3 regions of the Microbulbifer discodermiae genome follow, and region 3 is predicted to be linked to each of the others. Evidence: predicted binding sites of a transcription regulator. Region 3 holds the regulator's gene; each other region holds the start of a gene.
What was found. Region 3 encodes LexA, which represses DNA repair genes until DNA is damaged. Its sites were predicted from a motif close to ACTGTNTNTANANACAGT; they were not measured.
Positions count from the first base shown of each region.

Region 1: recN (DNA repair protein RecN) is a predicted target of LexA. The motif match lies at 1,301-1,318, and genes of this name have one in related genera.
Region 2: ruvC (crossover junction endodeoxyribonuclease RuvC) is a predicted target of LexA. The motif match lies at 1,733-1,750, and genes of this name have one in related genera.

Region 1 covers NZ_JBFLAB010000049.1:10,791-14,049, reverse strand. The annotation lists gene dnaK (molecular chaperone DnaK) at 1-385, opposite strand, end outside; gene grpE (nucleotide exchange factor GrpE) at 509-1,150, opposite strand; gene recN (DNA repair protein RecN) at 1,415-3,082, shown strand; gene fur (ferric iron uptake transcriptional regulator) at 3,101-3,259, opposite strand, start outside.
Region 2 covers NZ_JBFLAB010000007.1:75,729-78,987, forward strand. The annotation lists gene aspS (aspartate--tRNA ligase) at 1-825, shown strand, start outside; gene AB1S50_RS04275 (YebC/PmpR family DNA-binding transcriptional regulator) at 875-1,618, shown strand; gene ruvC (crossover junction endodeoxyribonuclease RuvC) at 1,763-2,293, shown strand; gene ruvA (Holliday junction branch migration protein RuvA) at 2,312-2,920, shown strand.
Region 3 covers NZ_JBFLAB010000004.1:26,704-29,962, reverse strand. The annotation lists gene topA (type I DNA topoisomerase) at 1-339, shown strand, start outside; gene AB1S50_RS02185 (DUF6586 family protein) at 336-824, shown strand; gene AB1S50_RS02180 (hypothetical protein) at 937-1,191, shown strand; gene lexA (transcriptional repressor LexA) at 1,277-1,882, opposite strand; gene AB1S50_RS02170 (LOG family protein) at 2,047-2,685, shown strand; gene AB1S50_RS02165 (TetR/AcrR family transcriptional regulator) at 3,186-3,259, shown strand, end outside.

The DNA.
Region 1 (3,259 bases), on a different contig from region 3:
CCTCGGCGGTCTTTTTCATCTTCTTCAGAACTTCGGCGGAGACCTGGGGCGGCGCCTTCTTGTCACCTTTCGCCTCTACCCAGGCATCGCCGTTGTCGGCTTCGACAATCTTGTAGGGCACCATGGTGATGTCTTTCTGCACCACATCGTCCTTGAATTTGCGGCCGATCAGACGCTTGACCGCGAACAGGGTATTCTGGGGGTTGGTGACCGCCTGGCGCTTGGCGGACTGACCCACCAGTATCTCGTTGTCGTCGGTAAAGGCGACGATGGAGGGGGTTGTGCGATCGCCCTCAGCATTCTCGATCACGCGCGCCTTGTCGCCATCCAATACCGCTACACAGCTGTTGGTGGTGCCCAGGTCGATGCCGATAATTTTTCCCATTTGTACAATCCTCGTTTGATGCACACCGCCGCTTCTGTTCTGTCTGCCGTGCGCGAATAAATCCTCTGATGTCAGCTATATTGGTGCCGGCCGGTAAAAATCAAGGCCGCACCGCAGATTCGCCTAGGGCGCCTTGCTGACCACCACCAAAGCCGGACGCACCAGGCGACCGTTGAGCCGATACCCCTTTTGGAACACCTCCAGCACCGTGTTTGGCTCTACATCACCATTGGGTATCTGGGTCATGGCCTGGTGCAACTCCGGGTCGAAAGGCTCCCCCACCGGGTCCACCACCTCCACCGAAAACTTGTTCAGGGTGTCCAAAAAGGACTTGTGGGTGAGTTCGATACCCTCCACCACCGCCTTGTTGGCCTCGTCGTCCACATCGATGCTGGTGAGCGCTCGCTCCAGGTTGTCCACCACCGGCAACAGATCCTGCAGCAGTCGCTCGACCGCGAACTTGTGCGCCTTTTCCACATCCTGCTGTGCGCGGCGGCGGGCATTCTGCGCCTCCGCCTGCGCCCTTATGGCCAGGTCTTTCTGTATAGCCAGCTGTTCGCGCAGGCCGATGATCTCCTCCTGCAGTGCCTCGGGACTTTCCGAAGCCGCGTGCAGGGCCTCCTCGGCCTGGTGCTGCGCCTCCTCCGTAGGCTCCTCGAGGTCGGCAGCCACACTCTCCTCCGCCGTATCTGTGTCCGCGCCAAGCGACTCTGTATCCGCCGCCCCCTGTTCGATCTGGTCTTCTTCGCTGCGCTCTCTGGCCACTGCTGTCTCCGTCGCGTGGATTGTCAGTTACATGGAAATCTGCCCCAGTGTGGGCGTTGCTGTGCAATATGGGGCCTTATCCGCAATCTTCAAGGGGTATTTTGGCGCTGTTTGGCACTGCGCCGCCAAGGTGGCGGGGGCAGAACAAATACTGTATAAACAGCCACTAGTCGGCGGCGGGGCGGAGATGCCGGATCGGCGCGATTATCCCAGTTCTGGCGCCCCGCCCGCTCACGATAACAAGAGCCACGGGAAGCCGTTTCTATGTTGCTGCACCTGTCGATCAGCCAATTCACCCTAGTGGACCAGCTGGAGCTGGAATTCGGCCCGGGCACAAGTGCCCTGACCGGTGAGACGGGAGCGGGCAAGTCCATCACCCTGGACGCCCTTGGCCTGGCGCTGGGCGACCGCGGCAGTGCGGAGCTGGTGCGCGCCGGCGCCCCCAGGGCGGATATCCACGCAACCTTCGACATCAGCGGCCACCCCGAGGCGTCCGCCTGGCTTGAAGAACAGGAACTGGATACCGGCAGCGAGGTCATTCTGCGCCGCACCATCGGCGCCGACGGGCGCTCGCGCGCCTATATCAATGGACAGCCGGTGACATTGCTGCAACTGCGCGCCCTCGGCGAGCAGCTGATCGATATCCACAGCCAGCACGAGCATCAATCGCTGCTGAAAAGGGATACCCACCGCCGCCTGCTGGACGAATTCGCCCAGGCCCAGGAGCTGACAGCCGAGACCCGCAGCCGCTACAAAAGCTGGCGGGACCACTACCAGCGCTACCGCAGCCTCGCCGACAGCGCCGAGGAAACCGAGGCCCGGCGCCAATTGCTGCGATATCAACTGGAGGAACTGCAGCAACTGGATCTGCAGGGGGAGGAGATAGCACAACTGGAAAGTGAACAGCGCCAGCTGGCCAACGCCGGCCAGATCCTCAACGGCAGCTATCAGCTGGCCGCCCTGCTGAACGGGGGTGAAGGGGATATCGCCGAACAGCTCCACCGCGCGCTACAGCTGTTGTCGGCCATGCCGGAACAGCCGGCGGCACTGGCCGAAGTGGCGCAGATGCTCGACGGTGCCCGCATCCAGGTGGATGAAGCCAGTAGCAGCCTCTCCCGCCATATCGACCGCTTCGAGATGGACCCGGAGCGTCTCGCCGAAGTCGAGGAGCGCCTGAGCGCCATCTATCAGGCGGCGCGCAAGCATCGGGTGCAGCCGGATGAGCTGTTGGGACTGCAACAGCAGCTGCAGGCGGAACTGGATGAGATGGGAACCCCGGATGCCCTGGACAAGCTGGCAGAGACCTGCGCCAACTTGGAGCGGCACTACCGCGACACGGCCACCAGGCTGAGCGCCCTGAGAACCAAAGCGGCAGAATCCCTGGCGCAAGCGGTCAACCGCCAGCTGGCGGACCTCGCCATGCCCCACGCGCGGGTGGAGCTGGCCCTGCAGCCCCTGGAAAAACCCGCTGCCACCGGCCTGGAAGAAGTGGAAATTCTGATTGCCACCAACCCGGGCCAGCCCTCCCGACCCCTGGGCAAAATCGCTTCCGGTGGCGAACTGTCGCGGGTAAGCCTGGCCATTCAGGTCGTCACCGCCCAGACCTCCCGCACCCCCACCCTGGTATTTGACGAGGTGGATGTGGGTATCGGCGGTGCCACCGGGGATGTGGTCGGCCGCCTGCTGCGCCAACTGGGCGAATCCCGCAACGACCGCAGCGGCCAGGTCATCTGCGTGACGCACCTGGCCCAGGTGGCCGCGCGGGCACACCGCCACTACCTGGTGGAAAAGCACAGCAGCGGAAAAGCGGCTCTGGTGTCGCTGCGGGAACTGGGGGATGGCGAGCGCCGCGCTGAAGTGGCGCGCATGCTGGGCGGCGAGGCCACCGAACAGTCGCTGGCTCACGCCGGGGAAATGCTGACCCGGGCCTGACGCCCTGGGGGCGCCGGTTCAGCTCTTACCGTTCTTTTCCTTTACATACAGCACCAGGCTGTGGCCGGTAAGCTCATAGCCGTGCTCTTCGGCAATCCGTTTCTGCAGCTGCTCGATCTCCTCGTTGTGGAATTCGATCACCTTGCCGGTGTCAGTGCACACCATATGGTCATGGTG
Region 2 (3,259 bases), on a different contig from region 3:
CGTGTCGCCGCGCTGAAAGTGCCGGGGGGCAACCACAAGCTGACCCGCAAGCAGATCGACGACTACGGCAAGTTTGTCGGCATCTACGGCGCCAAAGGCCTGGCTTATATCAAGGTCAATGACAAGTCCGACCTGGAGAATGGCCTGCAGTCGCCCATCGTCAAGTTCCTGCCCAACCGGACCCGTGCGGCGATTGTCGAGCGGATGGCGGCGGAAAACGGCGACCTGATTTTTTTCGGCGCCGACAAGGGCAGGATAGTTGCCGAGGCGCTGGGTGCATTGCGCTGCAAACTGGGCGCGGACCTGAACCTGTACACCTGTGACTGGGCGCCGCTGTGGGTGGTGGACTTCCCCATGTTCGAAGAGGCCGACGACGGCAGTCTCACCTCGCTGCACCACCCCTTCACGGCGCCGTCCTGTGCACCGGAGGCGCTGGAGCAAAATCCGCTCGCGGCACTGTCCCGGGCTTACGATATGGTGCTCAACGGCACCGAATTGGGGGGGGGCTCCATCCGTATCCACGATCAGGTCATGCAGCAAACGGTGTTCCGTATTCTCGGGGTAGACGCGGGGGAGCAGAGGGAAAAATTCGGTTTCCTGCTGGACGCGCTCAAATATGGTGCACCGCCCCACGGCGGCCTGGCTTTTGGCCTCGATCGCCTGGTGATGCTGATGACCGGCAGCGACTCCATTCGCGACGTGATCGCCTTCCCCAAAACCCAGAGTGCCGCCTGTGTCATGACCGATGCCCCCGGTGCGGTGGACGCGAAGCAGCTGCGCGAGCTGAATATCCGCCTGCGCCAGCAGGAAAAGCAGATCAGTTAGATACCCCGGCCGGTTTCGGTGGCAAAGGCGATAGAGCGGAGAGATAGAGATGGCGGGACACAGTAAATGGGCCAACATCAAGCACCGCAAGGCGGCCCAGGACGCCAAGCGGGGCAAGGTTTTCACCAAGATTATTCGCGAACTGACGGTAGCCGCCAAAGCCGGTGCCAACCCGGATGACAATCCGGCTCTGCGGGCCACTATCGACAAGGCGCTGGGCGCCAATATGAAACGCGATACCATCGACAAAGCCATAGCCCGCGGCGCTGGCAACAGCGATGGTGAAAACTATGAGGCGGTCACCTATGAGGGGTATGGCGTCGGTGGCGTGGCGGTACTGGTGGAGTGCCTGACCGACAACCGCAAGCGCACCGTGGCGGAAGTGCGCCATGCCTTCAGCAAACGCGGCGGCAACCTGGGCACCGATGGTTCGGTGGCCTATCTCTTTTCCCGCAAGGGGCAGATTTACTACCAGCCGGGCGTCGATGAGGATGCCCTGATGGAAGCCGCCCTGGAGGCGGGCGCCGACGACATAGTTGCCAACGACGACAACAGTGTCGAGGTCACCACCGAATTCCAGGACTATTTGTCGGTCAAGGATGCGCTGACAGAGGCTGGTTTTACCCCCGCCGGAGCCGAAATCGCCATGGTCCCCTCCACTACAGTGCCACTGGACCGGGAAGGTGCCGAGAAGGTGCTGGCGCTGGTGGATATGCTGGAAGACCTGGACGATGTGCAGAATGTCTACACTAACGCCGATATCCCCGACGAGGTGATGGCACAGCTGGCCTGATACCGGCTGCTTCCTCTCCCCCCTGCCGTCCCTGTCGGGGTAGTGCCCGTGTCCCGCAGTTGTGCACAATTGCCTTGACGGTATTGCTTTGCCTTGGGACACTCGGGCCCACTATTTGTATAAATGTACAGGGGATAGTCTGCGGTGACTCGGATTCTGGGAATAGATCCCGGCTCGCGCAAGACCGGCTACGGCCTGATTGATGTTGGGCGGGGCAAGGCCCGCTATGTCGCCAGCGGTGTGATTCGCATCCCGGATGCGGCCCTGCCGGAGCGCCTCAAACTTATTTTTGATGCCGTGAGCCAGATCGCCGACCAGTATCGGCCCACCCAGGTGGCAATCGAAAACGTATTCATGTCCAAGAGCGCCGCTTCGGCGCTGAAACTTGGGCAGGCCCGCGGCGCAGCCATCGTTGCCGCCGCCCAGGCGGACCTGGAGGTGGCGGAATACGAAGCGCGCAAGGTCAAGCAGGCGGTGGTCGGCAGTGGCGCGGCGGACAAGCTGCAGGTGCAGCATATGGTCAAAACCCTGCTGCAGCTGCCTGCCAGCCCGCAGGAAGATGCGGCGGATGCCCTCGCTGTGGCCCTGTGCCATCTGCACACCATACAGACACTGGTGCAAACCGCTACCGGCAGTACAAGCCGGTTTCGCCGCGGCCGCCTGAGTGTCTCTTGACGGAAAACGGACAATAAGATGATAGGAAGACTGAATGGCAGCCTGGCGGTGGTGCAGCCGCCCCTGTTGCTGCTGGACGTGCAGGGTGTGGGTTACGAACTGCTCGCGCCCATGACCACCATATTCGAGCTGCCACCGCTGGGGCAGAGGGTGCAACTGTACACACACCTGGCAGTTTCCGAGACCGCACAACAACTCTACGGTTTTATTCACGAGGCGGACCGCCAACTCTTTCGCACACTGATCAAAGTCAACGGTGTCGGGCCAAAAATGGCGCTGGCGATTCTCTCCGGCCTCGACGCCGCCTCCCTGTCCCGCTGTGTGGCGGAGGACAATGTAGCCGCGCTGGTGAAGCTGCCGGGTGTGGGCAGGAAAACCGCCGAGCGCCTTATCATCGAGCTGCGCGACAAGCTGGCGCCCCAACCCGGCGATGGCGACAATATCGCTGTGGCCAGCACAGAAAGGGTCCGGGTCGATAGCGCCAGTGAGGCGGAGATCGCCCTGACCGCGCTGGGCTACAAGCCCGTCGACGCGGCCAAAATGGTCGCACGCGCCAATAAGCAGGCGCCGGATGCCGACAGCGCCACGCTGATCCGGCTGGCCCTGAAAAGCATGGCCCCTGCCTAGCAGGCTGTCGAAATTCGCAGAATTTCGACAGCCTGGTACCGGAATATGGATGTTCCGGCAAAATCGACGACGCCTAAGTCGTTGATTTTGGAAGAAAAGTGAAAATCACATTTTTCGCTTTTCGTGTTTTGAAACAGGCAGGATGCCTTTTTCAACAACCTGCTAGGTCCCGTTGTGACATAAAAAGTGCCAATCGAGGCACGAGGAGAGCGGTTTGGTTGCTCCAAATAGAAGGCGAGTAACGAAGAGTGGCGTCTGGTCCGCCACAACTCGAAGGGCGGTCACTGGTTCCGCACTCTGCGGCGTTAGACACTGTTTATGTGGGCCCGCCACACCGCA
Region 3 (3,259 bases):
GGCGCATCGGGACTGTTCCTGGCCGCCAGCCAGTTCCCGCGCAAGCGCGAGACCCGGGCACCTTTGGTCAAGGAACTGCTGCCACACCAGAGCGAGATAGATCCCAAGTACAGTTTTCTCTTTTCCGCACCCACTGAAGACGATCAGGGACGCGATACGGTAGTGCGCTTTAGCCGCAAGACCCAGGAGCAGTATGTGCAGTCCGAGGAGGACGGCAAGGCGACGGGCTGGCGAGCTTTTTATCGCGACGGCCGGTGGCAGGCGGAGGCCGGTAGCAAGAGTCCGGCGGCAAAGCGCAAGCCGGCGGCCAAGAGGAAATCGGCCTCCCGTTCCGGATGAGCAATCCCTATACCGGCACTGTAACCTCGGCGCTGCGCAAGAGCGAGCTGCTGTTGGCGGGGCGGCCGGCCCAGGGGTTGCAGGCCGCGGCACTGCGGGAGGCGGCACTGATGCAGCTGTGGAGGGCATACCTGGCTTATCTGGCAGAGCTGTCGTTTCAATTGCAGCTGGGCCTGGAGCCTCAATCCGCCGCAGAGCTGCAGCAGCGCCTGCAAGCCAGCGCTAAAGCCAGTGGGGAAGTGGCTGAGCTTATCGCCCTGGAGGAGGATCCCTGCAGCTGGTTGTCCCAGCTGTTGGCCTGCTGGCGGTTGCTGTGGCGCCCGGGGAAGGCTAACGCCGGGGCGCAGGTGGGTGTTGATCTTATTTCCACCGGTAATCGTGCGACGGCCAATCCCGAATCACTGAACGACGTTAGGTTGCGGGCCTGGCACCTGGCGTTGCAAGAGCTGGTACAGAGGCACCGGGCCCATACCGAGGAGTGGTAACTCCGCCGTCCGCTTTCCATCCCCAGAGTCTTTACACGGATCTGTCGTGAACGACTGCCCCCCCGTATGTTACACTGCCCCACAAGATGCCGTGTCAAAAGGGGAGAATTGCATGTCCTCCGAAACGTTTGAAATCATTGAGCTGGCCAATGGCGATATAGCGCTGCGCCGCGCCGGCCACAGGGAGGACCCGCTGGTGCGCATTCACTTTTCGGAGGAGAGTCTGCACTTTTTGCGCGAGCACAAAATCATCATTGCGCGCGCAATGCTGGAAGCGGGTATCGAGGCGGTGCAGAATATCGGCGATTCGGATGTGGACTTTATCGATGAAGAGGAAGTGGAGCCGGTCAACCACACCATCCATTGAGGGTGAACAATACCCGTCAGTACGGCATCCCGGCTAGGGAGCGCAAGGCAAGGGTGGGCGGACAGGCCGCCTCCACTTGTAAAGCTCAGGGGCTCTGTCGTATCACGCCTACAGCCAACCCTTCGATGGCAAAATTTTTGTCCCGCATGTCCACCTGGATCACGTCAAAATCCTCGTTCTCCGGCAGTAGCTGGACCATTGCCTGATTGCCTTTGCGCCGAAATCGCTTGACGGTCACCTCGTCCTCAATGCGCGCCACCACTATCTGGCCATTGCGTACCTGGTCAGTGCGCTGCACCGCCAGCAGATCGCCGTCCAAAATCCCCGCGCCGCGCATACTCATGCCGTGGACCCGCAGCAGATAGTCCGCCGGGGGGTGGAAAAAGTCTGAAGGCAATTCGCAGTAATCCTCGATGTTCTCCTCCGCCAGAATGGGATTGCCGGCTGCCACCCGGCCCACAACCGGCAAGCCTGGCTGGTAGTCGGGAATGCGGATTCCGCGCGAAGCACCGGCCACCATCTCGATAGCCCCCTTGCGCGCCAACGCTTTGAGGTGCTCCTCCGCCGCATTGGGGGAGCGAAAACCCAGTTCCTGGGCGATTTCAGCGCGGGTTGGGGGGTATCCGGTCTCGTCCAGATAGGACTTGATCAATTCCAGTACTTGCGCCTGACGGGCAGTGAGGTTGGTCATGTGATCACCTGTCGTGTTTCTGTATTTATATACAGTTGCTGTGATTATATACAGATTTGCCTGCTGCGCAATGTTTGGCGCCCGACGGCTAACTGCTGCTAAAGTGGAACGGGACAGGTTGTAAAATTTGCGTTTAATTGCGCGACAAGAAAGGAACTATAACAATGCTTGATGCGAAAATGCCCGAAGCGTGGCGCGTTCTGCGCATCCAATCGGAACTGGTGGACGGGATCGAGCGGCTGATTGCTCTGAACGGCGCCGTGACTGTTTTCGGTGGGGCGAGATTTACCGAGGATAGTGCTGAGTACCAACAGGCTGTCAGGTTGGGAGAATTGCTGGCCGCGGAGGGAGTACCGGTGATTACCGGTGGTGGGCCGGGTTTGATGGAAGCGTGTAATCGCGGCGCCTACCCCCAGAAGGGCAAGTCTATCGGTTTGAATATTGAACTGCCGTTTGAACAGTTACCAAACCCCTATCAGGATATCAGCCTGAATTTTCGCTACTTTTTTGTACGTAAATTTATGTTTGTTAAACACGCCGTTGGCTTTGTCGGCATGCCCGGGGGTTATGGAACTCTGGATGAGCTGTTCGAGGCATTGACCCTGGTACAGACGCAGAAGGTGCGGCGCTTTCCGATTGTGCTGGTAGGTAAAAGTTACTGGTCGGGACTGCGGGACTGGCTGGTGGACACGGTGCTGGAGCGCCACTGCATCGATGCCACTGACCTGGATCTGTTCAGAACTGTGGATACAGTGGATGAGGCCGCGGAGCTGATTCTCCATTATATTCGCGAGCGGGAATAGCAGTTCCCCACCAAGTGCCAGCGATCCATTGGTTGGCGGCGGGCCGCCAGCTGAGGGCGGAATTTGTCCGAAAAGCCACGGATGTTATAGCGGCAGCTCCAGTTGGTTTGTGACCTCGGCGGATATTGCATGCTGCCATTTGCGTGCACGGTTTCAGGCCCGGTGATGGCAGGTTCTGGTAGTGCACCTGTCCAGCCTTCAGAGCCCCTGTTCCTGTCCTGGCTTCCTGTGAGGCTCTTTCTATCCCGACTGCCCCTAACAGCTTGTTGAAAAGACCCTCCCTGGCTTTCCGCAACCCTGGTTTGCGACGCAGGTCCGCAAGCCCTCCACTACAAATCAAGCAGTTACATACTCGATTCGCGACCCGAACATCCCTGTTCGGGACAGCAGGCTGCGGGTGTTGATATTACTGCCCGGCGCCGCTAGTGGCCACAGGGTGGGCGGGTTATGCTAATCTGCATCAGAACCGAACAACTGTTTTAATTGGTGGTTTGAATTTCATGAGCCAGCCGGACACCGTTACCCGAATTCTGGATGCGGCAGAAGTGTTGTTCGCCGAAAGAGGCTTTACCGA